Linked DNA regions of Prosthecomicrobium sp. N25. The protein of the gene in region 1 interacts with the protein of each later gene in a pairwise test. Links are inferred from orthologs where the notes say so. Each region holds a gene or a part of one and is shown on either strand. Other genes may lie near its edges. The genes, in order: WBG79_RS25630 and sufA.

Region 1 (14,271 bases):
CGGCGACCTCGCGGCCGGCGTTGCCGATGGTCCCCGCCGCCTGGCGGGCGCCGTCCGTGAAGAGGCGCTCGATGGTCTCGGTGGCGGTCGTCAGCGTCGTGCCGACCTCGCCGCCGCGGGCCTCGATCATCTCGACGATGGCGCGGCCGGCGGTGCCGATCGTGTCGGCCGTCTCGGCCGAGCGCTCGACGAAGAGGCGGTCGAGGTCGGTCGTGGCGCGGGTCAGCGTCTGTCCCACCTCGCCGCCGCGCGCCTCGATCATCTCGACGATGGCGCGGCCGGCGGTGCCGATGGTGCCGGCGGTCTCGGCGGAGCGCTCGACGAAGAGGCGGTCGAGCTCGGCGGTCGCGCGGTCGAGGGTCTCGCCGACCTCGCCGCTGCGCGCGGCGATCAGGTCGACGATCTCGCGCCCGGCGCTGCCGAGGGTGCCGATGGTCTCGGCGGAGCGTTCGATGAAGAGACGGTCGAGCTCGGCGGTCGCCCGGTCGAGCCGCTCGCCGACCTCGCCGCCGCGGGCAGCGATCAGCTCGACGAGTTCGCGGCCGGCGGTGCCGAGGGTGTCGGCGGTCTCGCGGCTGCGGTCGACGAAGAGGCGATCGAGGTCGCCCGTGGCGCGGGTGAGGCTCTCGCTGACCTCCATGCTGCGCAGGGAGATCATGTCGACGATCTCGCGGCCGGCGGAGTTGATGGCGCCCGTAACCTCCTCGGCGCGGCCGGAGAAGATGCCGTTCAGCTCGCTCGTGGCGCGGTTGAGGCTTTCGCCGACTTCGCGGCCGCGCAGGTCGATCAGGTCGACGAGTTCGCGGCCGGCCGTGCCGATGGTCTCGGCCATCTCGTGCGAGCGGCCGGTGAAGAGGCCGTTCAGCTCGTCGGCGGCGCGGGTCAGCGAGGTGGTCACCTCGGTGCCGCGGGTCGAGATCATCTCGGCGATGGCGCTGCCGGTGCGCGAGAAGGTCTTGTCGATGCTGTCGGCGTGGGCGAGCAGGTCGTTGGAGACCTCGCGGCCGCGATCGAGGATGGTCTCGGCGACCAGGGTTCCGGTGGTCGACAGGGTGTCGGTGAGGGTCGAGCCGGTGTCGGTCAGCAGGCGGATCAGGCTGTCGCCGGTGCGGCTCAGGTTGTCGTTGAGGGCGGTGGACCGGTCGGTCAGCGTGTCGATCAGGGTCTGGCCGGTCGACGCGAAGGTGGTGTTGAGGGTCGTGCCGCGCTCGGTCAGCGTGCCGACGAGGTTCTCGCCGGTGCGCGACAGGGCCTCGGTGACGGATTGCGAGCGGTCGAGCAGATTGGTGATGAGCTGGTCGGCGGTCGAGGACAGGCTGTCGGTGACGAAGCGGCTGCGCTCCGAAAGCGCCTCGACCACGGAGGTGCCGGTGCGGTTCAGGGTCTCGGTGACGGCGGTCGAGCGCTCGGTCAGGCTCTCGATCAGGCTCGCGCCGGTCATGGAGAGGGCCTGGGTGACGCTGTCGCTGCGCTCCGTCAGCGTGTCGATGAGCGTGGCGCCCGTGTAGGACAGGGTCTCGGTCAGCGAGCGGCTGCGGTCGGTCAGCGTGCCGATCAGGGTCTCGCCGGTCTTGCTCAGCGTGTCGTTGAGGCTGGTCGAGCGCTCGGTCAGGGTCTCGATCAGGCTGGTGCCGGTCGTCGACAGGGTCTCGGTGACGGCACGGCTGCGCTCGGTCAGCGTGTCGATCAGGGTGGCGCCGGTGGAGCCGAGGGTGTCGTTCACCAGGGCCGTGCGCTCGGTGATTGTGTCGATGAGGTTGGTGGCGGTCCGGTTGAACGTGTCGCTGATGACGGTCGAACGCTCGGTCAGGCTGTCGATCAGCGTGGTGCCGGTCTGGGTCAGGCTGTCGTTGACGAAGGCGGACCGCTCGGTGAGCGTGTCGACGAGGCTCTGGCCCGTCTGGCCCAGGCGGGCGTCGAGGGCGCTCGAGCGTTCCGTCAGCGTGTCGATCAGGGCGTTGCCGGTGCGCGACAGGGTCTCGGTGACCGACTGGGTGCGCTCGGTCAGGGTGTCGACGAGCACCGTGCCGGTGAGCGTCAGGGTGTCGTTCAGGCTGGTCGAGCGCTCGGTCAGCGTATCGATCAGGGTCGTGCCGGTGGCCTGCAGGCGGTCGGCGAAGACGGTGCCGCGGTCGTTCAGGGTCTCGACCATGGTGCTGCCGGTCTCGGCGAGGCGGTCGATCACGGCGGCGCCGGTGCGCTCCAGCGTGTCGCCGAGGCTCGCCGAGCGCTCGGTCAGCGTGTCGATGAGAGCGCTGCCGGTGGTCGCGAAGCTCTCGGTGACGAAGCTCGTCCGCTCGGTCACGGTCGTGACGAGCTCGGTGGTGGTCCGGTTCAGGGTCTCGGTCAGCTGGTCCGTCCGGCTCGACAGGAGCTGGACGACCTCGCTGCTCATGCGCGAGACCTCCTCGGTGAGCCCGACGCTCTTGTCCGAGAAGGTGTCGATCAGGGTCGTGCCGGTGCGGTTCAGCAGGTCGGCGACCTCGCCGCCCTTGAGGGTCAGGGTCTCGGAGACGATGCGGCCGGCGGTGGCGATGCGATCGGCGACGTCCGCGCCGAGGCCGGCGACCTGGTCGGTGACGTCGCGGGTGGCGACGGAAATCCGGTCGGTGACCTGGGTGCCCTGCTCGGCGAGGCTCGAGATCAGCGTCTCGGTCGACCGCTCGATGCGGGCGGCGAGGTCGGCGCCGCGGTCGTCGAGCGAGCCGGCGAGGCGGGCGGTCGCGGTGTCGACCACCTCGGCGATGCGGTCCCGGGCCTGGCCGAGGTCGCCCGCGAAGGTTTCGTGCGCGCCCGTAATGGCGGTGCGGACGCGCTCGGCATTGTGCGCGATGGCCTCGCGCTGATTGACCAGCTCCTCGATGAGGCTGCGGATCTTCAGCTCGTTCTCGCCATAGGCGCGCTCCAGCGAGGCGACCTCGTTGTGGACCAGGATCTCAAGTTCGCTGGCGCGCGCGACGGCGCGGTCGAGACCGTCGCCGACGGCGGCCATCTCGCGGCGGATCGCCTGGCCGAGCGACACGAGGGCGTCCTTGGCGACGATCTCCGGCTCGGCGAGGCGAAGGGCGACCTCGGTCATCGAGCGCGAGGCAATGCGCAGTTCCTGGGCGCGCCGGATCATCAGGGCGAAGACCCAGAAGGCGACGACCGGCACTACGACGGCGACCAGGGACCACATCATGGCGGTCGGGCCGGTCGCGCCCTCGACACGCATCTGCCAGGCGACGGTGCCGGCAAAGCCGGCCCAGGCCATGGAGGCGATCAGGGCGATCCAGTAGGGGGCGGCGCTCGGCTTCTGGTTGGCCCGCAGCACGAGGGCGGAGACGGTCTGGCGGTCGTCGTTGGCGGGCAGGCGCGGCGAGGGTCGCGGTGCCGGGTCGGGCGCCGGGGCGGCGGGCCCGGCCGACGCCGCGGCCGAGGCCGGGGGCGTCGCCGCCGGCTCGAAGATCAGGGTCGGCTCTTCCGACAGCGAGATGCTGGCCGAGACGGGCGCGGACTGGGGCGTGAAGAGGGCGGGCTCGGGGCCGGTCGCGGCCGCGTTCACCATCTTGGACGAGCGGCCGAACAGGCGCCGGCCGGCGGACGGCTTCTCGGCCTTGGTCTCGGCGGCGGCGGGGGCGGGCGCCGGCGGGGGCGGGGGCGGGACCTCGGGCGCCGCGGCGCTCTCAGGAGCCGCGGTGGGGGTCTCCTCGGGACCGCCGAAATCCAGCTTCAGGGCTTCCTCGACGGCCGAAAGGGCTGCCTCGGCAGGGTCCATCTGCTTGTTCTGATTGGTCGCCATCGTGATCCGTCGCCTCGCGTCCGTACTCTCAACTCACGCATTCCCGCCGTCCGGAAAGATCCGGACAGTCGACGATCTGTCGTTCCCGTCCTGGATCAAGACGAAAACGTAGTCGGACCAGGCTACGGTCGGTCGGGCGAACCCGCCGACCCAGCCTCCTCACAAGTTGCCGCAAGCCCGATGGTAACGGGTCGTTAACGAAGTTGAAACACCGGGGGGGCGGAATCCCCGATCATCGTTAACGCGGCTCGTCCGGGGCGCCTGCTCCCGCCTGCTCCTCCCTCTATCGCTTCAAGGATTACGAAGGAAGAACCAAGAGATCGACGCGGCAGCGCACCTGGGCACGCAACCGGGCACCGAATCGGTCCCCCGAGAGGGGTCCGGGCGGGTGGCGCCCGGCGGTGTTTACCAATGCGGTCACCACGCGCTGCCGCGGGCAGGCTCCCCGGGGCCGCGCACCGCGGGTTTTCCGGACCGGCCGGCGGGGGTGGATCAACGGCTCGTTAACCGCGCCGGGCGCGCAAGGGTTTCTTCACCCTGTTCGCGAATGAGACGGCGCAACCCACGGAACTTTACTCCGGATTGGCGGCGGGCGGGCTTCTCTCAGCGGCACGGACGCGCGGTCCGGTAGCGAACGGGACGGGCAGCATGCCTTCGACGATGCGTGACGTGGATCATGGTCCGGTGCCGGCGGCGCCTTTCCCGGCCCAGGACCGGCCCGTGGATCTCGCCCACCTCGCCCGGCTGACGTTCGGCAGCCGCGACCTCGAGCGCGAGGTGCTCCGGCTCTTCCTCGGGCAGTCGAGGGGACTTCTGGAGCGCATCCGGGCGGCCGAGGCGGCGGACCAGCGGTTCATGGCGGCCCATACGCTGAAGGGCAGCGCCCGCGGCATCGGCGCGGTCCGGGTCGCACGGCTCGCCGAGGCGGCCGAGCGCAAGGACCTGCCCGCCGGCGACGCGGCCCGCATCCTGGCCGAGCTCGCCCGCGCGGTCGAGGAGGCGAACGGCTTCATCCGCGACGTCCTGGAGGACTGACCGCGGCGGGTCGCGGCGCATGGGCGCTTCGCGAGCCGAACCCTTGACGTTCCGGCCCAACCGTTTATCTCGGGCTCTCCACTTCCCCCCCGCCGAGCCCGAGGCTTTCGATGGCCAAGATCACCTACATCACCCATGACGGTCAGGAGCACGTGGTCGAGGCCGAGCAGGGCTCGACCGTCATGGAGAACGCCGTGCGCAACGCGGTGCCGGGCATCGAGGCGGAGTGCGGCGGGGCCTGCGCCTGCGCGACCTGCCACGTCTATGTGGACGAGGCCTGGTACGGGAAGGTCGGCGCTCCGGAACCGATGGAAGAGGACATGCTGGACTTCGCCTACGACGTCCGGCCGACCTCGCGGCTCTCCTGCCAGATCAAGGTGAAGGCCGACCTGGACGGGCTCGTCGTCCGGGTGCCGGAGCGCCAGGCCTGAGGCGGATCCCGCTCAGGCGAGCGGGATGTGGATTGCGGTGAGGAGGTCCTGCGGGGCCGTCCGGCGCGGGTCGTTCAGGTATTCCTCGAAGGGCGGCTCGTCGGCGGCCTGGTGGCCGCTCGACGGCAGCCACTCCCCGTAGAGCCGGCGATAGGCGGTCCCGAGGTCCTCGTAGGGCCCGTGATGGACGTGGACGGCGTGGAGGCCGCCGGCGACCGTCAGGATCTCGACCTCGCCCTCCGGTGCGACACCGGGGCCGACGACCAGGCAGGCGGCCGAGCGCAGATCCTCGGGCGGAACCGAGCCCGGGTCGTCGTAGCCGATGGCGAGGCAGCGCGTTGCGGGGCCGATCAGCCCCCTGGCGCCGGCCCAGGCGAGCAGGCGGTCGAAGGCGCGGCCGATCTCGCCGTAGGGCCCGCGGTGGCGCACGGCGGCGCAGCGAAGCGGCTGATATCGGGCGACTGTCACGTCCAGCATGTCGAGGTCCTCCGAGGCGTTCGGGACGAGGGCACGGGGCGGTTCGGCGACGGAGCCGGCCCGGCGATAGGCGGCCGGGGTGACGCCGAAGCGGGCCCTGAAGGCGCGCGTGAAGGCGGCGGCCGAGCCGAAGCCGGCGCGCCGCGCGACGACCGGGACGGGCAGGGCGCTCTCCCGGAGGTCGGCCGCGGCTCGGGCGAGGCGGAGCCGGGAGACCGTCCCGGCCACGGTCTCCTGCATCATGGCCCGGTAGATCCGGTGGAAGTGCCAGCGGGACAGGCAGGCGATCCCGGCCAGTTCGTCGAGGGTGAGGTCCCCGTCCCGCCGGCCGTCGACATGGGCCGCCACCCGGGCGACCACGCGCTCGATCCGCTCGACATAACTCTTCCGGGTCGCGTCCCTGCGCATCCGTCCGCCTCCGATGCCGGCGACCATAGCGGCTGCGGCTTGATCCGGGTTGCGGACATGATCCGGGCGCGACGGTCCGCGCGCCGCGCCGCCCGGATGCGGCGGAGCCCATCCCGGGGGTACGGGAATCCCCGCTTCGGCATGCCGGGAGTGAAATGTACCTCGCGCGGCCGCGGCGACCCGATTATATGAGCCGATCCTTCCTCCCGCGGCCGCGCCGCCCTTGCCAACGGCAGATCCATGTCCGAACCGATCACCACCGACGTCGTCATCATCGGAGCCGGCCCGGTCGGCATCTTCGCGGTCTTCGAGCTCGGCCTCCTGGACATGAAGTGCCACCTGATCGACATCCTCGACCGGCCGGGCGGGCAGTGCACGGAGCTCTATCCGGAGAAGCCGATCTACGACATCCCCGGCTACCCGATCGTCGGCGCCCAGGAACTCGTCGACAAGCTGATGGAGCAGGCGAAGCCCTTCGGGCCGACCTTCCACTATTCGCAAATGGTGGAGCGACTGGAGAAGCGCGAGGACGGCACCTTCCTGATCGGCACCGACGCCGGCACGCTCTTCCACGCCAAGGTCGTCGTCATCGCGGCGGGCGGCGGTTCGTTCCAGCCGAAGCGGCCGCCGGTGCCGGGCATAGAGGCGTATGAGGGCCATTCGGTCTTCTACGCGGTGCGCAAGATGGAGGCCTTCCGCGACCAGGACATCCTGATCGTCGGCGGCGGCGATTCCGCGCTCGACTGGACGCTCAACCTGCAGCCTATCGCGCGGCGGGTGACGCTCCTGCACCGGCGCGACGAGTTCCGCGCGGCGCCGCATTCGGTCGAGCAGATGCGCAAGCTCGTGTCGGACGGCGCGATGGACCTGCGGCTCGGGCAGGTCACGGGCCTCAAGGGCCAGGGCGGCCAGCTCGAGACGGCGACCGTCAAGCAGAACGACGGCTCGGTGCTCGACGTGCCCTGCACCCGCATGCTGCCCTTCTTCGGGCTCACCATGAAGCTTGGCCCGATCTCCGAGTGGGGGCTCAATCTCCACGAGAACCTGATCCCGGTCGATACCGAGAAGTTCGAGACCTCGGTCAAGGGCATCTTCGCGGTCGGGGACATCAACACCTATCCGGGCAAGCTGAAGCTGATCCTCTCGGGCTTCCACGAGGTGGCCCTGATGGCGCAGGCGGCCAAGCGGATCATCGCGCCCAACCAGCGCATCGTCTTCCAGTACACGACGAGCTCGACCAGCCTGCAGAAGAAGCTCGGCGTCGCCTGACGCCCGGCTGACCGGGATTCGACTCAAAAGCGCATACTTTTCAGCACGTTCGGGAAACCTTAAGCGGTCTCGTGCAGTCTCGGCGACGAGGGCCGGCGGCCCTCGCCTGTTGCGTCTGGATCGGATTGCCCATGTTCGGTGCCCATGACTTCTCGCACGTCCACCGGAACCATTTCGGTCCTGACATGGATCCGTGGCTCTTCGCCGACTTCCTAGACCGGCGCCACGTGGTGCGCGGCACGGCCGGGGCGGACACCCTGACGGGGACGACCGGGGACGACCTGATCCGCGGTCACCACGGCGTCGATTCGATGACCGGCGGCGACGGCAACGACATCTACGTGGTCAACGACAGCGGCGACCAGGTGGTCGAGACGGCGAATCACGGGACCGACACCGAGCTCTCCTTCGTCACGCGGACGCTCGACGCCAACGTGGAGAACCTCGTGCTCTCCGGCTCCGCCGCCATCGACGCAACGGGGAACGCTCTCGACAACATTCTGGTCGGCAACCGGGGCGACAACGTGCTCGACGGGGGCACGGGGGCCGACAAGCTCTGGGGCGGGCGCGGCGACGACACCTACATCGTCAACTCGACCGACGACCGCGTCATGGAGAGCCGGCACAACGGCACGGACCTGGTGAAGGCCTCGGTCGACTTCACGCTCGGCGACGACGTCGAGAACCTGGAGCTGACCGGCACGGCGATCCACGGGACGGGGAACCGGCTCGGAAACGCGCTCCTCGGCAACAGCCGCGACAACGTCCTCGACGGCGGGGCGGGGCGGGACACGCTCGACGGCGGGACCGGCAACGACACCCTGACGGGCGGGCGCGGGGCGGATCTCTTCAAGTGGGGCGCCGGCGACGACCACATCACCGACTTCCACGGCGACGCCGGGGACCGCATCGACATCGACGTGGCGGGGGTCACCTCCTGGGCCGGGCTCCTCAGCCACGCCTCGCAGGTCGGCATGGACGTGGTCATCACCATCGGGACGGCCCACCTGACGCTCGAGGGCTTGCACCTCTCCGATCTCGACGCGAACCAGTTTGTCTTCTGACGGCGTTCCCCCGCGCGGTCCGCCGCCTCCGGCCCGGCCCGGACCGACGGCGCCCGTCGGACGGGCTGGGTGCCGGTCGGACCTTCGTCGGTCCGGCATCAGACGTTCATCAGTAGGTACTCGCGTTCCCAGCTCGAGATCACGCGGTTGTAGAGCCGCCACTCCATCCGCTTCACGTCGATGAAGGCCTGGACGAAGCGGGGGCCGAGCACGGCCTTCAGGGGCTCGCATTCGTCCAGCATGTCGAGGGCCTCCGGCAGGTGGGCGGGGAGTGAGACGCCGAGCGTGTGGGCGTTGACGGTGACGACGGGCTCCGGCTCGCGCGCCTCGTCGAGGCCGACGAGGCCGGCCGCGAGGGTGGCCGCCATGGCCAGGTAGGGGTTGGAATCCGCCCCGATGACCCGGTTCTCCACGCGGCGCGACTCCGGGCCGCTGTCGGGCACGCGCAGGCCGCAGGTGCGGTTGTCCCGGCCCCAGTGGACGTTGATGGGCGCGTCCGACTCCAGGCGGATGCGGCGGTAGGAGTTCACGTTCGGGCAGTAGAGCGACATCGCGGCGGGCACGTAGCGCTGCAGGCCGGCGATGTAGTGGAGGAGGGCGGGGGCGTCGGACCCGTCCGCATGCGCGAAGATGTTGCGGCCGTCGGCGAGGCTGACGATCGACTGGTGGATGTGGGTGGCGGAGCCGGGCTCGCCCATGTGCGGCATGGCCATGAAGGTGGCGACCATGCCGTGCTTCTGGGCCGCCTGGCGGGCCGTGCGCTTGAACAGGAAGGTCTGGTCGGCGAGCTCGATCGGGTCGCCGTGGCGGAAGTTCATCTCGAGCTGGGCGGGGCCGGCCTCGTGGGCCATGGTGGCGATCTCGATGCGGCTCGCCTCGCAGTAGTCGTAGATCAGGTTGACGACGTGGTCGAAGTCGTTGGCGTGCTCGATGCCGTAGGCCTGCCGACCGGACTCGCGCCGCCCGGACAGGCCGATCGGCACGCCGAGCGGCAGATCCGGGTCGTCGTTGCGGGCGACGAGGTAGTATTCGAGCTCCGGGGCGACCACGGGCCGGAGCCCGCGGGCAGCGTAGAGGCCGACCACGCGGCGGAGCACCGAGCGCGGCGCGAAGTCGACGGGCGAGCCGTCGGCGAAGTAGGAATCGCAGATCACCTGGGCGGTCGGCTCGCGGTACCAGGGGACGACCCGGAGGGTGGCGAGGTCGGGGACCACGCGGACGTCGCGGTCGAGCGGGTTGACCACCTCGGACTCGTCGGCGGTGTCGCCGGTGACGCCCTGGAAGAAGATGAATTCCGGCAGGCGGATACCCTGGTCGCCGAGGGCGCGGATGAAGTCCTCGCGCGGCACGATCTTGCCCCGCATGATGCCGTTCATATCGGGAACGAGGCATTCCACTTCGTCGATGGCGTGCTCGCGAAGCCATGCGGTTGTCGTAACGGCATCCGGAGACGGCTTGTTGTCAGTTTCGGGCATGACAGGGTCCGGCAAGGGCGTTAGAAGATCGATCGAGTCCGGGCCGAGCCTAAGCTTCCCGCAGCCGGATGACCATGACCAACCGACGGTCCCGGCCGTCGGATCCGCCCGACGATGTCGCGAGGTGCATCCCTATGAGACTGATTGCGGCCATGGCCTTCGCGGCCGTCGTCGGCCTGTCCGCGCCCGCGGCGGCGCAGGACATCAACGGCTTCTTCGGCCGGCTCGGGGGCGCCTGGTCGGGATCCGGCACGGTCAAGACAGATCCGGCCGCCGCCGCGGGGGCGACCACCTGCCGCCTGTCGGGGACGCCGGCGGGCCAGCAGGTCACCATCACCGGGAGCTGCGACGGCGCCGCCCAGGGCGCGCAGCTGAGCGTGGTGCTCCGCTACAGCGACGCCACGCGGGACTTCGTCGGCACCTTCCAGGGCGGGACGGAGCGGGGCACGGCCTCCTTGTCGGGACGGCTCACCGGCAATACCTTGTCGATGCGCGTGACCTCGGAGTCCGGCGAGACGAGCTTGCTGGCCCTGACCTTCGTCGGGGCCGAGCAGATCGCACTCAAGGTCAGCGGAAAGGACAAGGGCGGCAAGACGGTGGACTACGTCTCGCTCGCCCTGCGCAAGAGCTGACAGGGGCCCATGTTCGTCAGGTTCTTCACCGAGCTCAAGGGGGCGGGCATCCCGGTGTCGCTCCGCGAATACCTCCTGATGATGGAGGGGCTGGAGAAGGACCTGGCGGAGAAGCGGGTCGAAGACTTCTACTACCTCGCGCGCGCGACCCTGGTGAAGGACGAGAAGAACCTGGACAAGTTCGACCGGGTCTTCGGTGCCGTCTTCAAGGGGCTCGACCTGATGGCCGAGACGCTGACCGCCGAGATTCCCGAGTCGTGGCTGCGCAAGCTCGCCGAGAAGACGCTGACCGACGAGGAGAAGGCGCTGATCGAGTCCCTCGGCGGCTGGGACAAGCTGATGGAGACGCTGAAGCAGCGGCTCGAGGAGCAGAAGGGCCGGCACCAGGGCGGCTCGAAATGGATCGGGACCGCCGGAACCTCGCCCTTCGGCGCCTACGGCTACAACCCGGAAGGCATCCGCATCGGGCAGGATCGCAGCCGGAACCGGCGGGCCGTCAAGGTCTGGGACAAGCGCGAGTTCAAGGACCTGGACGACACGCTCGACCTGGGCACCCGCAACATCAAGGTGGCGCTGAAGCGGCTGCGCCGGTTCGCACGGACCGGGGCGGCCGACGAGCTCGACCTCGACGGGACTGTGCGCTCCACCGCGCACCACGGCTATCTGGACATCCAGATGCGCCCGGAGCGCAGAAACGCGATCAAGCTCCTGGTCTTCTTCGACGTGGGCGGGTCGATGGACGACCATGTGCGGGTGTGCGAGGAGCTCTTCTCGGCGGTCCGCTCCGAGTTCAAGACGATGGAGTGGTTCTATTTCCACAACTGCCTTTACGAGACCGTGTGGAAGAACAATCGACGGCGTGCCGCCGAACGGATCCAGACCTTCGACATCCTCCACAAGTACCCGCACGACTACAAGGTCGTGATCGTCGGCGACGCCTCGATGAGCCCCTACGAGATCACCTATCCGGGCGGCTCGGTGGAACACTGGAACGAGGAGGCCGGGTCGGTCTGGCTCGGGCGGGTCACGCAGGTCTACCCCAAGGCGGTCTGGCTGAACCCGGTGCCGGAGAAGCACTGGTCCTACACGCATTCCATCCAGATGATCCGGCAGCTGATGGGCGAGCGGATGTTCCCGCTGACCCTGGAGGGGCTCGACCGGGCGGCGCGCGAACTGGTCCGCTGAGGCGCCGCGCCGGCCGCGGCTCTCACTCGCGCACGACCATGACCGAACAGGGGGCATGCCGGACGATCTTGGCGGCGTTGGAGCCGATCAGGTAGGTCGACATGGACGGGCGGTGGGAGGTGACGACGATCAGGTCGGCGCCCCATTCGGAAGCCTCGTCGACGACCTCGTGGTAGACGCTGCCGGTGCGGATGGACAGTTCGGTGCGGCCGGCGTCGAGGCCGCCCGCCGCCACGGCCTTGCGGATCGCGTCCTCGGCCTGGCGCTCGGCCTGGACGTCGAAGTCGGCCGGCAGGAACTCGGTGACGTAGCCGCCGACGATCGGCATCACGGCGACCACGCGGACGGTGCCCTTCGACTGGGCCGCGAGGCCCGCCGCGGTCTCGAGCGCACGGGCGGCGAAGGCGACCTCGGAGGGGTCGACGGGGACGAGGATCTTGTTGAACATGGCGGGCACCCTTCGTTGTCTCCGGCGACCCTAGGCCGGCCGCCGGCGGCGGGCCTTGAGGGAGGTCAACCGGCAGCGGGTGCGGCGGTCTTTTCCCGGGCCTCGGCCACCGAGGACAGTCCGGCGACGATCATGGTGCTCTGCCAGAGCACGAAGAGGGAGATCCAGAAGCGCGTCTCCTCCTCGAGCCCCACGCCGGTGCCGACCATCACGGAGACGAGGACGCCGAGCGCGAGGCCGGTCGCCCAGCGGGCGCGCGACAGCCGGGCCTCCGTCGCGGTCGCGAAGGCGAACAGTGTGAGTGCGCCGCCGACGAGGCTGCCGATCGATAGCGCGACGGCGAGCGCCAGCCGCGGGCCGGCGTCGCCGGGGCGGGAATCCGGGCCCGCGATGAGCGCCTCCAGGGGGATGCCGGTGATCATCGCCGCATGGAAGCCGAGGCCCCAGCCGAGGACGACGAGGAGGATGGCAAGCGGCAGGCGCCGGACGCTGGCGAGCCCCGAGAAGCGCAGCGCCAGCGCCACCGCGAGGCCGAAGACGACGCCGGGCAGGGCCGAGACGCGCCCCGCGCCCGGTATGAAGGACGAGAAGAAGAGAAGATCGGGCCGGTAGTCCAGGGAGAGCCAGCAGGCGGTGCCGGACAGGAGGCCGAGCAGCATGGGTCCTAGGTGGCGCAGGCGCTGCATGGGGTCTCCGGTCCGGCCCGCCGCCCCCGAATCGGCCGCGGCGCTGTCGCGCCGGCAGTCTAGCGGGTCCCGCCGCCGGGCATGGTGGTGAGTTCGCCGAGCATGTCGCCGAGCTTCGGCTTCGGCAGCCCGATGTGCGGCATCGGTCGCACGAGGTCCAGGGCGGCGAGCCCGATGCGGGCGGTGAGGAGCCCGTTGACGACGCCCTCGCCGAGGCGGGCGGAGAGGCGGGCAGCGAGCCCCTGGCCGACCAGCTGCTGGACCAGCGTGTCGCCGATCGCCATCGATCCCGTCACGCCCAGGTGGGTGATCACGCGCCCGGCGAAGCCGATGAAGCCGAGGGTGCCGGGGCGGCCGCCGTAGAGGTCGGAGAGGCGGCGGATCAGGCGCAGGTTCTCGACGAGGACGTAGAGGATGTCGACGATCGCGCGGGGGCTGATGGCGGTCACCACGGAGACCCGCTTGGCGGAGTCGAGGATCAGCGTCTGGGCGGCCATGTCGAGCGGGGCCAGGATCTCGCGCTCGGCGAGGACGAGCAGGTCGCGCCCCTCCACGATCTCCCTGAGGTGCAGGGCGAGGGCGGCGCGGCCGCGGGCGGTCTCCGGACGGTTCTCGTAGAGGCGAGCCAGCTCGCCGGCGAGGCGGCGGGCGGCCGGCTCGTCGTCGGCGGCCGCCGCGAGGGTCACGTCGGCACGCAGGCGATCGATGCGGGCGAGCCGCAGGGTGCCGGCGACCTCCCGGCCGACGATCGCCAGTACCGCGACGATCGCCGCGCCCAGGAAGGCGATGCCGAGCCAGCCGAGCGCGTCGGCACGGGCGAAGAGGTCGCGCACCAGGCCGTCGACCCAGAGCCCGAAGGCCAGCGCGAGGAGGCCCGAGACGGCGGAGAGCAGCACGCGGCTCCAGCGGAACCCCTCCCGCGGCCCGGCGAGCTCGCGCGCGACCGCGACGGCCGCCTCGGGCTCGACCGGCTCGTCGATCTCCACGCGGGTGCCCGGCTCCACCGCACGCGGGGGCAGGGGGCCGGCCGGGCCGGAGGGGGCCGTGGCGTCCGTCGTCTCGGGGCCGAGGCGGAAGGCGCGGGGCCGGCGCCGCTCGTCGCTCATGTGAGGCGATCTCCGAGGAGGAACTGCAGGACGCGGTCGAGGCGGATGTGGGGGAGGGAGAGGGTCAGGCCCTCGGCGGTGCGCTCGAGCCGGGGCGGGCGGAAGCGGACGAACTCGACGTCCGGCGCCGGCGCGACGGCCGGTTGAGATTTCGATTCAGGTCCCTCGCGCATCGATTCAAGGACCTGGAACAGCGAGTCCGGATCGGACGGCAAGTCGCCGGGGAAGATGGCGATTTCCTCCTTGCCGTCGAAGACTTCCCCGCCGAGGCCCT
Region 2 (14,145 bases), on another replicon or contig:
AAGCGGGTCAGGAGCTCGATGTTCTCGACCGGCAGGTAGAGCTTGTCGCCGCCCGCATAGACGAGTTCCAGGCAGTCGTGCGGGGCGCCGGCGGCCGTGATGGTCTTCAGGCCCGTGAAGCGGCCGATGCCGTGGTCGACATGGACGACGATGTCGCCCTCGGCGAGCCCGGTCACCTCCGTCAGGAACTCGGAGCCCTTGGCGCGACGCTTCTTGGCCCGCACGAGGCGGTCGCCCAGGATGTCCTGCTCGCCCAGGATGGCGACGTCGTCGATCTCGACGCCCGCCTCGATGCCGAGCACCCCGACGCCGACCGCGCCCTTCGGCAGGGCCAGGATCTCGGGGAAGGTCCTGACCGGCTTCAGGTCCGTCAGGCCATGGTCGCCGAGGACCTGCGCCAGGCGATCGAGCGCCCCGTCCGACCAGGCGGCGATCATCACCCGGCGCCCGGCCTTGCCGAGTTCGCGCACGTGGGAGACCGCCGCGTCGAAGACGTTGACGTCCCCGGCCTGGCGTTCGGTCAGGAAGCTGCGCCCCTGGCGGCCGCCGAGGTCGAGGACCGCGGGACTGTCCGGAACCGCGAAGGGGGAAAGGTTGGCGACCTTGCGGGCCTCCAGCCGGCCGTGCCACTCCGCCGCGGTCAGGTAGAGCGCCTCGGGCTCGACCGGCTTGTAGGGGACCGCACCGCCGCGCGCGTCGCCCATCGCCTCGCGGCGGGCCTCGTAGTGCTCGCGGATCTGGTCGAGCCGCTCGCCGACGCTCTCCTCGACGTGGCTCTCCAGGACGAGCGGCACGTCGCCGACATGGTCGAAGAGCGTCTCCAGCTTCTCGTGGAAGAGCGGCAGCCAGTGCTCCATGCCGGCGTAGCGGCGGCCCTCGGAGATGTGCTGGTAGAGGACGTCGTCCTTGGTGGTCGCGCCGAAGCGGGCCACGTAGGCACGGCGGAAGCGGCTCACCGTGTCGGGGACGATGGTCACCTCCGACATGGGCACCCATTCGAGGCGCTTCAGGCTGCCGGTGGTGCGCTGGGTCTCGGCGTCGAAGCGGCGGATCGACTCCAGCGTATCGCCGAAGAAGTCGAGCCGGACGGGGGCCTCGGCGCCAGGCGCGTAGAGGTCGAGGATGCCGCCGCGCACGGCGTATTCGCCGGTTTCCCGAACCGTCGACGTGCGCGAGAAGCCGTTGTTCTCCAGCCAGCGGACGAGGTCCGCCATGTCGACCCGATTGCCGGGCACGGCCGAGAAGGTCTCGGCGGCGATGAGCGCGCGCTCGGGCACGCGCTGGACGACGGCGTTGACGGTGGTCAGCAGGACCACCGGCTTGTCGGTCGCCTCGGGCTTGGCGAGGCGCGACAGCGTGTTCATCCGCCGCGCGACGACTTCCGGGGTGGGCGAGACGCGGTCGTAGGGCAGGCAGTCCCAGGCCGGGAAGGTCATCACCTTCACGTCTGGGGCGAAGAAGCCGAGGGCCGCCTCCAGGCTCGCCATGCGGGCGCCGTCGCGCGCCACCGCCAGGAGGCCCGGCCGGCCGCCGCGTCCGCCTTGCGCGCGGGCGAGGTCGCCGATCGCGAGGGCCTCCAGGCCGTCGGGCAGGCTGGCGACGGTGACGTGGCGGTGGCGGTCGAACAGGCCTTTGAGGGGCTTCATGCGTCGAGATCCGTGCGGGCGCCGGGGCGCCGCGAAGGGGGTGGGTTCGGCGAGCGGCCGGCGAGGGCGCGCCGGGGGCTCAACGCATGACGAGACCGCCCGGCTGCGTGTGGAAGGCCTTGACCTGCCGGAAGAGCGGCGTGTCGTAGTTGCCCGGCGTCTCCTCGCGGTCGATGATCCAGGCGAATAGATCGCGGTCCGGCACGTCCATCAGCCGCTCGAACTCCGCGAAGTCCGTCTCGGACAGGGTCGCCAGGTGGGCGTCCGCGAAGGTGCCGAGGAGAAGGTCCATTTCCTTCGTCCCGCGATGCCAGGCGCGGAAGAGCGCCTTCTTGCGCGAGGGCGGCAGGCCGTCGGAGGAGATCTGGGTGCCGGACATCGGTCTGAAGCCTCGTCGGAACAGGCGAGCGCCGCCGGGGCCGGGAGGCGGCACCGTCGGGACATGGCGGCGGGGGCGCCGCGGGGCACATATAGCGTGGCCGGCCCGGCCTGTCAGGTCCGGGCCGCGCATCCTGCCCCGGCGCGGGGCGCGGGGCGGCCGCCACGGACAGGGCCGAAATCGCCGGTCGGGGTGGCGGCCGCACTCGTCTCGACTTGTTAAATGTTGAAGTATTCACAAGCTCGCAACCGAGATCCTCGGTAATCATTGCAGGCGTGAGCGTTACGGCGCAGTCTCATTCAGGACTATGCAGCCTCCTCAGTGCCTGCCGACGTGTCGATGCCCCAATCTCATTCCGCCTCGCTCTCCACCTTCCGGGCCGTCCTGGCCGACGAGACCGGCGGCTATTCGGTGGTGGCGGCCATCATGGTGCCGGTCTGGATCGGGCTGACCGGCTTCGCCTGCGAGGCGGGGCTGTGGCTCTACTCGAAGCGCACCATGCAGGGCGCCTCGGATCTCGCGGCGGTCAGCGGCGCCACGGCGGGCAAGACCTCGGCGGCGGCGGCGCTTGCGGAGGCCAAGGCGGTCGCCGCCTCGATCGGCTTCGTGGACGGGACGGGCGGCGCGGTCGTCACGGTGAGCCGGCCCCCGACCCAGGGCGCCTACGCGGCGCGGCCGACCGCCGTGGAGGTGACGATCGTCCAGGACGAGCCGCGCTGGGTGTCGGCCCTGTGGAACGCCACGCCTGTGCGCGCCTCGGTCCGCTCGGTCGCGCTGCCGATCGAAGGCGGCGGCTGCGTCCTGGCCCTCAACCGCACGACGTCCGGCGCCGTGACGATCCAGGGCACGTCGGACGTGCGGCTCAGCCAGTGCGGGCTCTACGACAACTCCGCGTCCGCCAGCGCGCTGGTGGTCGGCGGGTCGGCGACCTTGCGGGCGCAATCGGTCGACACCGTCGGCGGGATCAGCGGGTCCTCGGCCATCACGGCGACGGACGGCATGCGGACCGGTTCGGCCGTCAGCCCCGACCCCTACGCGACGGCGACCTTCCCGCCGCGGACCGGCTGCACCGCGAACAGCCTGGACGTGAAGGGCAAGAAGACGCTGAGCCCGGGCGTCTATTGCAACGGCCTCAGCTTCAATGCCAATGCCGAGGCGACGCTCGAGCCCGGGATCTACTACATCGACCGGGGCAGCCTCACGGTGAACGGCGGCGCCACCATCACGGGCACCGGGGTGACGCTCGTCTTCACCTCGTCGACGGGCTCGAACTATGCGACGGCGGCCATCTCCGGCGGGGCTTCGGTCAATCTGTCAGCACCGACCTCGGGTCCGCTCGCGGGCATCGCCGTCTTCGCCGACCGCAACATGCCTGTGGGCACGACCTTCAAGTTCAACGGCGGCTCGACCCAGTCGATCCAGGGCGCGATCTACGTGCCGACCGGCAAGGTCGATTATGCGGGCGGGGCCGGGGCGGGCGGCGGCTGCACGCAGCTGGTGGCGGACACGATCACCTTTTCGGGCAACGCCCAGTTCGAGCTGAACTGCTCGGGCCGAGGCACGCGGACGATCGGAGGCGCGGGTGCGCGGCTGGTGGAGTAAGTCGGCAGGCCGGCTTCCGGCGCGCCGCGGCCTGGTGGCGGACCGCCGCGGGGCGGCGATCCTCGAGCTGTCGCTCGTGCTGCCGCTCCTCTTCATGCTGGCGCTGCTGGCGACCGATTTCGGCTTCGGGCTGTTCCGCGGCCTCCAGGTCCAGAATGCCGCGCAGTCGGGCCTGCGGTCCGCGGTGGTTGGCGGCTTCGACGCGGCCCGGATCACGGCGGTCGTCCAGGGAGCGGCGGGCGCGTCGGGCATCACCATGGCGTCGGCGCCGCGCCAGTTCTGCGGCTGCCCGGCGACGACCGGGGTCCAGGAGATCGCCTGCTCGTCGACCTGCAGCGGCGGGGCCACGGCCGGGACCTACGCGACCCTGACGCTGACCGCCCGCTACACGCCGTGGCTGGCGACGCCGTTGCTGCCGAACGGCCTCACCTTCACGACCCGTCCCCTGGTCCGGCTGCAATGACCCGGCTGGCGCGCGACCGGCGCGGCGTCTCGGCCGTGGAGACGGCGCTGGCCTTCCCGGTCTTCGCCCTGTTCCTCTATGCGCTCGTCGACCTCGGCCTGATGGCCTGGAGCCGTGTGTCGCTGCAATTCGCGGTCGAGGAGGCGGCGCGCTGCTACAGCATCAAGAGCCCCTCGTGCCTCACCGTCCGCGACACCCAGCGCTATGCGGTCGGGGCCACCTACGGCTTCAACGCGACCACCGAGAACTTCTCGGTCGGCACCGAGGGCTGCGGCGTCCGGGTCCGCGGCTTCTACCGCTACGCCATGATGAGCCACATCGGCACCAGCCTGACGACGCTGCTCTCCGCGGACACCTGCATGCCGATGTGAGGCGGGGGCGTCCCGCCGAGGGGGATGCCGAAACGAAAAAAGCCCGGGCGAACCCGGGCCTCTTCGTCGAAACTGGCGGGAGCGACGGGGCTCGAACCCGCGACCTCCGGCGTGACAGGCCGGCGCTCTAACCAACTGAGCTACGCCCCCGCATTTTCGTTCGCCGAGGGTGGTGCCCGCGGCGATGGGGGGTCGTTTAAGGCCCCCTGGGTGGGATGTCAAGCGAGCCTGTGGATCTCGTCCCGGGCGTATGCGGGGCGCGGCTTCAGGCGGCGTCGGAGCGGGCGAGGCGCTTGTCGACGTAGGTCTCGCAGGCCGACATCAGCTCCTCGACCTTGTTCTCGAAGAAGTGGTTGGCGCCCTCGACGATCTTCTGGTCGATCGTGATTCCCTTCTGGGTCTTCAGCTTGTCGACGAGGCCCTGGACGTCCTTCTGGGGCACGACCTTGTCCACGTCGCCGTGGATGATCAGGCCGGAGGAGGGGCAGGGGGCCAGGAACGAGAAGTCGTGCAGGTTGGCCGGCGGTGCGATGGAGATGAAGCCCTCGATCTCGGGCCGGCGCATCAGGAGCTGCATGCCGATCCAGGCGCCGAAGGAGAAGCCGGCGATCCAGCAGGAACGCGCGTCCGGGTGGACGGTCTGCGCCCAGTCGAGCGCCGCGGCCGCGTCGGAGAGCTCGCCGCCGCCGTGGTCGAATTCGCCCTGGCTGCGCCCGACGCCGCGAAAATTGAAGCGCAGGACCGCGAAACCGCGCTTCGCAAACAGATAGAACAGCTGGTAGACGACCTGGTTGTTCATCGTGCCGCCGAACTGCGGGTGCGGATGCAGGATGAGCGCGATGGGGGCGTTGCGCACCTTGGCCGGTTGGAATCGGCCTTCGATGCGTCCGGCCGGTCCGTTGAAGATGACTTCGGGCATGGGTGCGGTCGTCCTTGCGATGGTCTCGGGATCCCGGCGAGCGGGGCGGATGACGGCGGGCCGGGGAGGGCGGCTCGGGTCGTCGGGTCGGCTCTCGGTCGGGGTCCGCTCGGGTCCGGTGTGGCAAAGGGCCGGACGAAAGCTGTCCGGCCTGCAATCGTCCTCTGTTATCATGATCGAGGGGGACGGTTTCAAGAGTTTCGACGAGCAGAGGCACGGTCCTCGCGAGGAAGTCGGCGGAAATGGCGACAAGGCGAATCTATCTCGACCACAATGCCGGCTCGCCGCCGCGCGAAGAGGCGGTCCAGGCGGCGCTCGAGGCGATGCGCGCGGGCGGGAATCCGTCGTCGGTGCATGCCGAGGGGCGGGCCGCGCGGGCCCGGGTCGAGGCGGCGCGGGTGGCTGTCGCCGCGCTCGCGGGGGTGCCGGCCGGGCAGGTGGTCTTCACCGCCTCGGCCACGGAGGCGAACGTCACGGCGCTCAGCGCCGATTGGGTCGCGGGCGCCCGGGCGCTGCGGCTGGAGCGCCTCCTGGTCTCGGCGACCGAGCACCCCTCCGTCCTGCGCGGCGGGCGATTCCCGGCCGACCGGGTCGAGGTCGTGCCGGTCGGGCCCGATGGCGTGCTGCGCCTCGACGACCTGGCGGCCCGGCTCGCCGCCGGGACCGGTCCGGCGCTGGTCGCCGTCCAGGCGGCCAACAGCGAGACCGGCGTGCTGCAGCCGATCGGCGAGATCGCCCGGCTGGTTCGGGCCGCAGGGGGCGTCCTGGTCTGCGACGCGGTCCAGGCCGCCGGGCGCCTGCCGATCGAGGAGCTCGACGCCGACGTCCTGACGCTTTCCGCGCACAAGATCGGCGGGATCCAGGGCGCCGGGGCGCTGGTCGCCCGCAAGGCCGAGCTGCGGCCCCTGCCGCTGCTCCCCGGCGGCGGGCAGGAGGCCAATCGCCGCGGCGGCACCGAGGCGGTCCCGGCGATCGCCGCCTTCGGCGCGGCGGCGCTCGCCGCAAGGCAGGATCTCGAAAGAATCGAGCAGGTTCGCGCCGAGCGGGACTGGCTCATCGGCGCCTTGCGCTCTATATCAGGCACTGTGACGGTCTTCGGGGAAACCGCGGATCGTCTCGCCAATACCGCATCCGTCGCCCTGCCGGGCCTGCCGGCTGAAACGGCGGTGATCGCGTTCGATCTCGAAGGCGTCGCGATCTCCTCCGGCTCGGCCTGCTCTTCGGGCAAGGTGGCGGCGTCGCACGTGCTGAAGGCCATGGCGGTGCCCGCGGACCTCGTCCGCAACGCACTCCGGGTCAGCCTCGGATGGTCGACGACGCGCGAGGACCTGGAAGGCTTCGTGGCGGTCTGGCGGAAGCTCGCCGCCCGGGTCCAAACCGATCGCGGTCGCGCTGCGTAAGCACATCATGCGGAGGGCTCGCCCTTCGTCCCGTGGAATCGTCTTGAACCGGCGGTCCTTGAAGCCGCGTCGGGGGAGAGAAAAATGCCTGCAGTCCAGGAGACGGTCGAACAGGTCCTCGCGATCGACGTAGACCAGTACAAGTACGGTTTCGAGACTCAGATCGAGTCCGACCTGGCCCCGAAGGGCCTCAGCGAAGACATCGTCCGCTTCATCTCGGACAAGAAGGGCGAGCCCGAGTGGATGCTCGCATGGCGGCTGGAGGCCTATCGGCGCTGGCTGACCATGGAAGAGCCCACCTGGGCGCGGGTGGACTATCCGAAGATCGACTTCCAGGACCTCCACTACTACGCGGCCCCGAAGGGCACCGCGGGTCCGAAGTCGCTCGACGAGGTCGACCCGGAGCTCTTGCGCACCTACGAGAAGCTCGGCATCCCGCTCAGGGAGCAGGAGGTGCTGGCGGGTGTCCAGGGCGCGCGCATCGCGGTCGACGCGGTGTTCGACTCTGTCTCCGTGGTAACCACGTTCCGCGAGGAACTCAAGAAGGCTGGCGTCATCTTCTGCTCGATCTCCGAGGCGATCCGCGAGTACCCGGAGCTGGTGCGCAAGTACCTCGGTTCCGTCGTCCCGGTCACGGACAACTACTACGCGACGCTGAATTCCGCGGTCTTCTCCGACGGATCCTTCGTGTATGTGCCCCCGGGCGTGCGCTGCCCGATGGAGCTCTCGACCTATTTCCGGATCAACGAGAAGAATACCGGCCAGTTCGAGCGCACGCTGATCATCGCCGAAAAGGGCGCCTACGTCTCGTACCTGGAAGGCTGCACGGCCCCGCAGCGCGACGAGAACCAGTTGCATGCCGCCGTGGTCGAGCTCGTCGCGCTCGAGGACGCGGAGATCAAGTACTCGACGGTGCAGAACTGGTACCCGGGCGACAAGGACGGCAAGGGCGGGATCTACAACTTCGTCACCAAGCGCGGCGATTGCCGCGAGGCGCGGGCGAAGATCTCCTGGACCCAGGTGGAGACCGGGTCGGCCATCACCTGGAAGTACCCGAGCTGCATCCTGCGCGGCGACGGCAGCCAGGGCGAGTTCTACTCGATCGCCATCTCGAACGGCTACCAGCAGGTCGATTCGGGCACCAAGATGATCCACCTGGGCAAGAACACGTCGAGCCGGATCATCTCCAAGGGCATCTCGGCCGGGCGCTCCAACAACACCTATCGGGGCCTCGTCTCGATCAACAAGCGGGCGACCGACGCGCGCAACTTCACCAACTGCGACTCGCTCCTGATCGGCCACGACTGCGGCGCCCACACGGTGCCCTACATCGAGACCCGCAACGCGAGCGCCACGGTGGAGCACGAGGCGACCACCTCCAAGATCTCCGAGGACCAGCTCTTCTACTGCGTGAGCCGCGGCCTCTCCGAGGAGGAGGCGGTGGCCCTGATCGTCAACGGCTTCGTTCGGGACGTCCTGCAGCAGCTCCCCATGGAGTTCGCCGTGGAGGCCCAGAAGCTGATCGGCATCAGCCTGGAAGGCTCGGTCGGCTGACCCTCCGCGCCGGCCGCCCCGACGAGGGCCGCGGGCCGGCGCTCCATCCCCCGGACAGAACGGCAGAGCGCTCCAGCGGCGCCGCCACGGACAGAGACGACATCATGCTCGAGATCCAGAACCTTCACGCGAAGATCGCCGACGAAGACCGCGAAATCCTTCAGGGATTGTCGCTCAAGGTTAACCCCGGAGAGGTCCATGCCATCATGGGGCCGAACGGCTCCGGCAAGTCGACGCTCTCCTATGTGCTCGCCGGCAAGGAGGACTACGAGGTGACCGAGGGCACGGTCACGTTCGACGGCGAGGACCTGCTCGCCCTCGGTGCCGACGAGAGGGCGGCGCGCGGCCTCTTCCTCGCCTTCCAGTATCCCGTCGAGATCCCGGGCGTCGCCAACATGACGTTCCTGAAGGCGGCGCTGAACGCCCAGCGCAAGGCGCGCGGCGAGGGCGAGATCTCCACGCCCGACTTCATGCGGCTCGTCCGCGAGAAGGCCGGCCAGCTGGCGATCTCGCCGGACATGCTGAAGCGGCCGGTCAACGTCGGCTTCTCGGGCGGCGAGAAGAAGCGCAACGAGATCCTGCAGATGGCGGTCCTTCAGCCGAAGCTCTGCATCCTCGACGAGACCGACTCCGGCCTCGACATCGACGCGCTCAAGGTCGTCTCCGAGGGGGTGAACGCGCTGCGCTCGCCCGAACGGGCCTTCGTGGTGATCACCCACTACCAGCGCCTGCTCGACCACATCCGGCCCGATTTCGTGCATGTCCTCTCGCGGGGCCGCATCGTCCGCTCCGGCGGGCCGGAACTGGCGCTGGAACTCGAGGCCAAGGGCTACGCCGATTACGTCGGCGAGGCCGCCTGATGCCGGAGGCCGCCGCCATGACCGTCCAGCCCGCGATCCTGCGGACGCAGGCCGAGAAGGATCTGATCGAAGCCTACCGGCAGAAGCCGGAGCGCGCCGACAGTTCCGCCATCCTGCAGCTCCGCGACGCCGCCTTCGCCCGGTTCGAGAAGGCCGGCCTGCCGCATCGGCGGGTCGAGGAGTACAAGTACACGGACCTGCGCGCGCTCCTGCGCGGGGTGCCGCCCCTCGCCCGGCCGGCCGACCCGGAGACGGCGCGCGCCGTCGCCGCGGCTCCGGCCTCCCTCGCGGGCGTCGACCGTCACCGCCTCGTCTTCGTCAACGGGCATTTCGAGCCGCTCCTGTCGGACGTGGCCGGTCTCGACGGGGTCTCGACGCACCCGCTCTCGACCCTCCTGCCGCACGGCCATACCCTGGGCGAGCGGCTCGGGATCTCCGCGGCCGCCAGCGCCGACCCGATCGTGACGCTCAACACCGGGCTGATGCGCGACGGCATGGTGATCCGCGTATCCGCCAAGGCCAAGCCGAAGAAGCCTATCGAGATCGCTCACGTCTCAACCGGCGCGGCCGCGTCGGTCGCACTCCGGCACGTGATCGAGGTCGAGCCGAACGCGGAGGTCACCTTCCTGGAGACCTTCCGGGGCCCCGAGGGCGTGCCGATGCACACCAACGCGGTGACGGAGCTCAGGCTCGAGGACTGCGCAAAGGCGACCTGGATCAAGCTGCAGACCGAGGCCGTGACTGCGGTTCACTTCTCGACCCTGGTGGTCACGCTCGGCGAGAAGGCCGCGCTCGAGCACTTCGCGCTCGGAGCCGGCGCGGCGGTCGCCCGGTCGCAGCTCTTCCTCACCTTCGCGGGGGAGCACGCGACGCTCTCCACCCGCGGCGCCACGCTGCTGGACGGCCGGCGGCACGGCGACACGACGCTGGTGATCGACCACGCCGTGCCGCACGGCACCAGCCGGGAGCTCTACAAGGCGGTGGTGGACGATGAGGCCCGGTCGATCTTCCAGGGCAAGATCGTCGTGCGCCAGCACGCCCAGAAGACCGACGGCAAGATGTCGTCGAACGCCATCCTGCTGTCCGATTCCGCCGAGGCGATGAACAAGCCGGAGCTCGAGATCTTCGCCGACGACGTGGTCTGCGGCCACGGCGCCACCACGGGCGAGATCGACGACCGCCTGAAATTCTATCTCATGAGCCGCGGCATCCCGGAGTCAGAGGCCGAGAAGCTGCTGATCGTGGCGTTCCTGGGCGAGGTCTTCGACGCCATCGAGAACGAGGCCGTCCGGGACGCGGTGGCGGCGGAGGTCGAGCATTGGCTGGAGCGCCGTGCGACGCGGGCCGGCTGACGCCGGCCCCGAGTCCCGAGCCCCGGACCGGGGCCCGCATGGCGCGGGTCCGTCCGGGGGTGCGGTTGAGGGGCGGTGCGGGCCCCGGGACGAAAGGCGACAGGACGTGACGTTCGCTGCTGATACGACCCCCTACGACGTCGACGCGATCCGGCGGGACTTCCCCATCCTGTCCATGAAGGTGAACGGCCGCGACCTCGTCTATCTCGACAATGCGGCGAGCGCGCAGAAGCCACAGGCGGTGATCGACCGGATGGTCAAGGTGATGACCTCCGAATACGCCAACGTGCATCGCGGCCTGCATTACCTGGCCAATGCCGCGACCGAGGCCTACGAGGAGGCCCGCGAGATCGTCCGGGCCTATCTGGGCGCCGCCTCGACGGACGAGATCATCTTCACGAAGTCGGTGACCGAGGCGATCAACCTGGTCGCCAACTCGCTCGGGCAGGGGATCGGGGAGGGCGACGAGATCGTCCTCTCGCTGATGGAGCACCACTCCAACATTGTCCCCTGGCACTTCCTGCGGGAGCGCAAGGGCGCCGTCATCAAGTGGGTGCCGGTCGACGACGCGGGCAACTTCCTGTTCGAAGACTTCGAGAAGCTGGTGACGCCGCGCACCAAGGTGGTGGCCGTCACCCACATGTCGAACATGTTGGGCACGGTGACGCCCATCAAGGACATCGTCCGGGTGGCGAAGTCGGTCGGCGCCAAGGTGCTGGTCGACGGTGCGCAGGCGGCGGTCCACATGCCGGTCGACGTCCAGGATCTCGGCGTGGACTTCTACGGCATAACCGGCCACAAGCTCTACGGTCCGACCGGCATCGGCGTCCTGTGGGGCCGTCGGGAGCTGCTCGCCGAGATGCCGCCTTTCCTCGGGGGCGGAGAGATGATCCGGGACGTGACCCAGGAGTGGGTCACCTACGGCGAGCCGCCGCACCGCTTCGAGGCCGGCACGCCGCCGATCATCGAGGCCGTCGGGCTCGGCGCGGCGCTGAAATATATCGAATCCGTCGGCCGCGCCCGCATCTCCGCCCATGAGGAGAGCCTCAGGGCCTATGCGCACGAGCGGCTCGGGTCGATCAACCGGGTGAAGATCTACGGCCATGCGCCCGGCAAGGGCGCCATCGTGGCCTTCGACCTGGAAGGCGCCCATGCCCACGACGTCGCCACCATCCTCGACCGCTACGGGGTTGCGGTGCGCGCGGGGACCCATTGCGCCCAGCCGCTCTTGAAGCGTTTCGGCGTCACCTCCACATGCCGTGCATCCTTCGGGATGTACAATCGGCTCGACGAGGTCGACAGGCTTGCCGAAGCCCTTCAAAAGGCTCATGATTTCTTCGCATGACGACGGACGTGGCGGAACCGAGGGGCATCAGGCCATGGACTTGAGAGTGGACGACCGCCAGGAGACCGCGCCCGTCATCGTCGGGCCCGCGGATTCGGCCATTCCGGCGGAGGAGCTCGAGCGGCTGACGGCCGACATCGTCGGCGCGCTGAAGACCGTATACGACCCCGAGATCCCGGCCGACATCTACGAACTCGGGCTGATCTACAAGATCGACATCGACGACGACCGCAACGTCGACATCGACATGACCCTGACGGCCCCGGGATGCCCGGTCGCCGGCGAGATGCCGGGCTGGGTCGAGAACGCCGTCAGCGCCGTGCAGGGCGTCAACGACGTGCGTGTCCGCATGGTCTTCGATCCGCCGTGGGACCAGTCCCGCATGTCGGAAGAAGCCCGCGTCGCGCTCGACTGGTACTGACGGGGAGAAGCCGATGTTCGGACTGAAGGTGATCTCTCTGACGGACGCCGCCGCCGACCGCGTGAAGGAGATCATGGCGGGCTCGGACCAGGCGGTCGCGGGACTGAGGGTCGGCGTGAAGAACGGCGGCTGCGCCGGTATGTCCTACACGATGGACTATGTGGAGACGGCGGACCCGAAGGACGACGTGGTCGAGGAGAAGGGGGTCAAGGTCTACGTCGACCCCAAGGCCGCGCTCTTCCTGCTCGGCACCACCATGGACTTCGAAACGACCAAGCTCTCCTCCGGCTTCGTGTTCCGGAACCCGAACCAGGTCTCGGCCTGCGGCTGCGGCGAATCCGTCGAGCTGAGGCCGGCCAAGATCGACGCGGTCGGCTAGCCCGCCGCATGGACCTCTTCGACCGCCTGCGCGCCGCCCGTCCCGACGACTGGCGGGCCTATGTCGCCCATCCCTTCGTGGAAGGCCTCGGATCCGGGACGCTGCCGGCCGCCGCCTTCCAGAGCTATCTCGTCCAGGACTACCTGTTCCTGGTCCAGTTCGCCCGCGCCTATGCGCTCGCCGTCTACAAGGGGCGGACGCTCGAGGACATGCGGGCGGCCCATGCGGGGCTGAAGGCGATCCTGGACGTGGAAATGGACCTCCACGTCCGCCTCTGCGGTCGCTGGGGCCTCTCGCCGCGGGACCTGGAGCGCACCCCCGAGGCCCGCGCCACCACCGCCTACACCCGCTATGTCCTCGACACGGGCCTGCGCGGCGACCTCCTCGACCTGCACGTGGCGCTTGCGCCCTGCGTGGTCGGCTATGCGGAGATCGCGGCGGCGCTGGCGGCCCGGCCCGGGGCGCTCTCCGAGTCGAACCCCTACCGCGAGTGGATCGCCGAATATGCCGGCGAGCCCTACCGCGAGGTGGCCGTCGCCGCCCGCGCGACGCTCGACCGGCTGGCCGCGCGCGCCATGACCGAGGCTCGCTTCGAGGATCTCGCCTCGATCTTCGGCCAGGCGAGCCGGCTGGAGGCGGACTTCTGGAGCCAGGGGCTCGAGGTGCTCGGCGGTTAGCCACCCCGGAAACCGCGTTTTCAGCGAAGCCTTGCCGGAGCCCCCGCTCCGCCCGCTATAGTCCCGGTCCGTTGGCCCGGAGACTCGCTGCCCATGACCCGTTCCTGCCTGATGATCGTGCTCGCCGCGGGCGAGGGGACCCGGATGAAGTCCGCGATCCCGAAGGTGCTGCACGAGATCGGCGGCCGGCCGATGGTCGGCCATGTCATCGCGGCGGCCCAGGCGGCCGGCGCCGACCGGATCGCGGTCGTGGTCGGCCCGCGCATGGAGGCGGTGGCCGCCGCCGTCGCGAAGGCGGCGCCCGGGGCCCAGGTTTTCGTGCAGGAGCAGCGGCTCGGCACCGGCCATGCGGTGCTGCAGGCCCGCAAGGCGATCGAGGCGGGCGCGGACGACGTGGTGGTGCTCTACGGCGACACGCCGCTGGTCACGCCCGAGACCCTGCTCGCCGTGCGGGCGCGGCTCGCCGCCGGGACGGACGTGGTCGTCCTCGGCTTCCGCACGCCGAAGCCGGCCGGCTACGGCCGCCTGCTCACGAAGAACGACCGGCTGGTGGCGATCCGCGAGGACAAGGACGCGAGCGAGACCGAGCGGGCCGTGACCCTGTGCAATTCGGGCATCATGGGCTTCCGCGGGCTGAAGGCCCTGCAGCTGCTCGACCGGGTCGGCAACGCCAACGCCAAGGGCGAGTACTACCTGACCGACGCGGTGGAGATCGCCGTCGCGCAGGGACTCTCGGCCGCCGTCGTCGAAGGCGACGAGCCGGAGTTCCAGGGCGTC

What was found.
Region 2: the proteins of WBG79_RS25630 (region 1) and sufA interact in binary tests that used the Escherichia coli proteins (3 or more experiments, as listed by UniProt). The link is inferred for Prosthecomicrobium sp. N25 from one-to-one orthologs.

What each region holds. Positions count from the first base shown.
Region 1 is NZ_JBBCAT010000005.1:264,163-278,433, forward strand. The notes cover bases 3,785-6,586. They hold WBG79_RS25630 (2Fe-2S iron-sulfur cluster-binding protein), read left to right. Parts: upstream 3,785-4,926; coding sequence 4,927-5,247; downstream 5,248-6,586. Other genes in these bases: WBG79_RS25625 (Hpt domain-containing protein), read left to right, coding at 4,502-4,816; WBG79_RS25635 (AraC family transcriptional regulator), read right to left, coding at 5,260-6,132; WBG79_RS25640 (NAD(P)/FAD-dependent oxidoreductase), read left to right, coding at 6,373-6,586. Outside these bases: WBG79_RS25620 (hypothetical protein), read right to left, coding at 1-3,781; more of WBG79_RS25640, read left to right, coding at 6,587-7,401; WBG79_RS25645 (calcium-binding protein), read left to right, coding at 7,533-8,465; WBG79_RS25650 (glutamine synthetase family protein), read right to left, coding at 8,564-9,940; WBG79_RS25655 (hypothetical protein), read left to right, coding at 10,075-10,572; WBG79_RS25660 (vWA domain-containing protein), read left to right, coding at 10,582-11,757; WBG79_RS25665 (universal stress protein), read right to left, coding at 11,780-12,205; WBG79_RS25670 (hypothetical protein), read right to left, coding at 12,271-12,891; WBG79_RS25675 (YcjF family protein), read right to left, coding at 12,951-13,997; WBG79_RS25680 (YcjX family protein), read right to left, coding at 13,994-14,271. UniProt on the Escherichia coli protein: Ferredoxin are iron-sulfur proteins that transfer electrons in a wide variety of metabolic reactions. Although the function of this ferredoxin is unknown it is probable that it has a role as a cellular electron transfer protein.
Region 2 is NZ_JBBCAT010000001.1:2,995,156-3,009,300, reverse strand. What follows is about bases 11,333-14,008. They hold sufA (Fe-S cluster assembly scaffold SufA), read left to right. Parts: upstream 11,333-12,325; coding sequence 12,326-12,691; downstream 12,692-14,008. Other genes in these bases: glmU (bifunctional UDP-N-acetylglucosamine diphosphorylase/glucosamine-1-phosphate N-acetyltransferase GlmU), read left to right, coding at 13,462-14,008; tenA (thiaminase II), read left to right, coding at 12,700-13,368; WBG79_RS13625 (SUF system Fe-S cluster assembly protein), read left to right, coding at 11,926-12,312; WBG79_RS13630 (cysteine desulfurase), read left to right, coding at 11,333-11,891. Outside these bases: mfd (transcription-repair coupling factor), read right to left, coding at 1-1,646; WBG79_RS13680 (FAD assembly factor SdhE), read right to left, coding at 1,726-2,025; WBG79_RS13675 (TadE/TadG family type IV pilus assembly protein), read left to right, coding at 2,365-3,627; WBG79_RS13670 (TadE/TadG family type IV pilus assembly protein), read left to right, coding at 3,662-4,090; WBG79_RS13665 (TadE/TadG family type IV pilus assembly protein), read left to right, coding at 4,087-4,461; WBG79_RS13655 (alpha/beta hydrolase), read right to left, coding at 4,727-5,380; WBG79_RS13650 (cysteine desulfurase family protein), read left to right, coding at 5,623-6,780; Fe-S cluster assembly protein SufB, read left to right, coding at 6,865-8,334; Fe-S cluster assembly ATPase SufC, read left to right, coding at 8,439-9,194; Fe-S cluster assembly protein SufD, read left to right, coding at 9,212-10,546; more of WBG79_RS13630, read left to right, coding at 10,653-11,332; more of glmU, read left to right, coding at 14,009-14,145. UniProt on the Escherichia coli protein: Is able to transfer iron-sulfur clusters to apo-ferredoxin. Multiple cycles of [2Fe2S] cluster formation and transfer are observed, suggesting that IscA acts catalytically.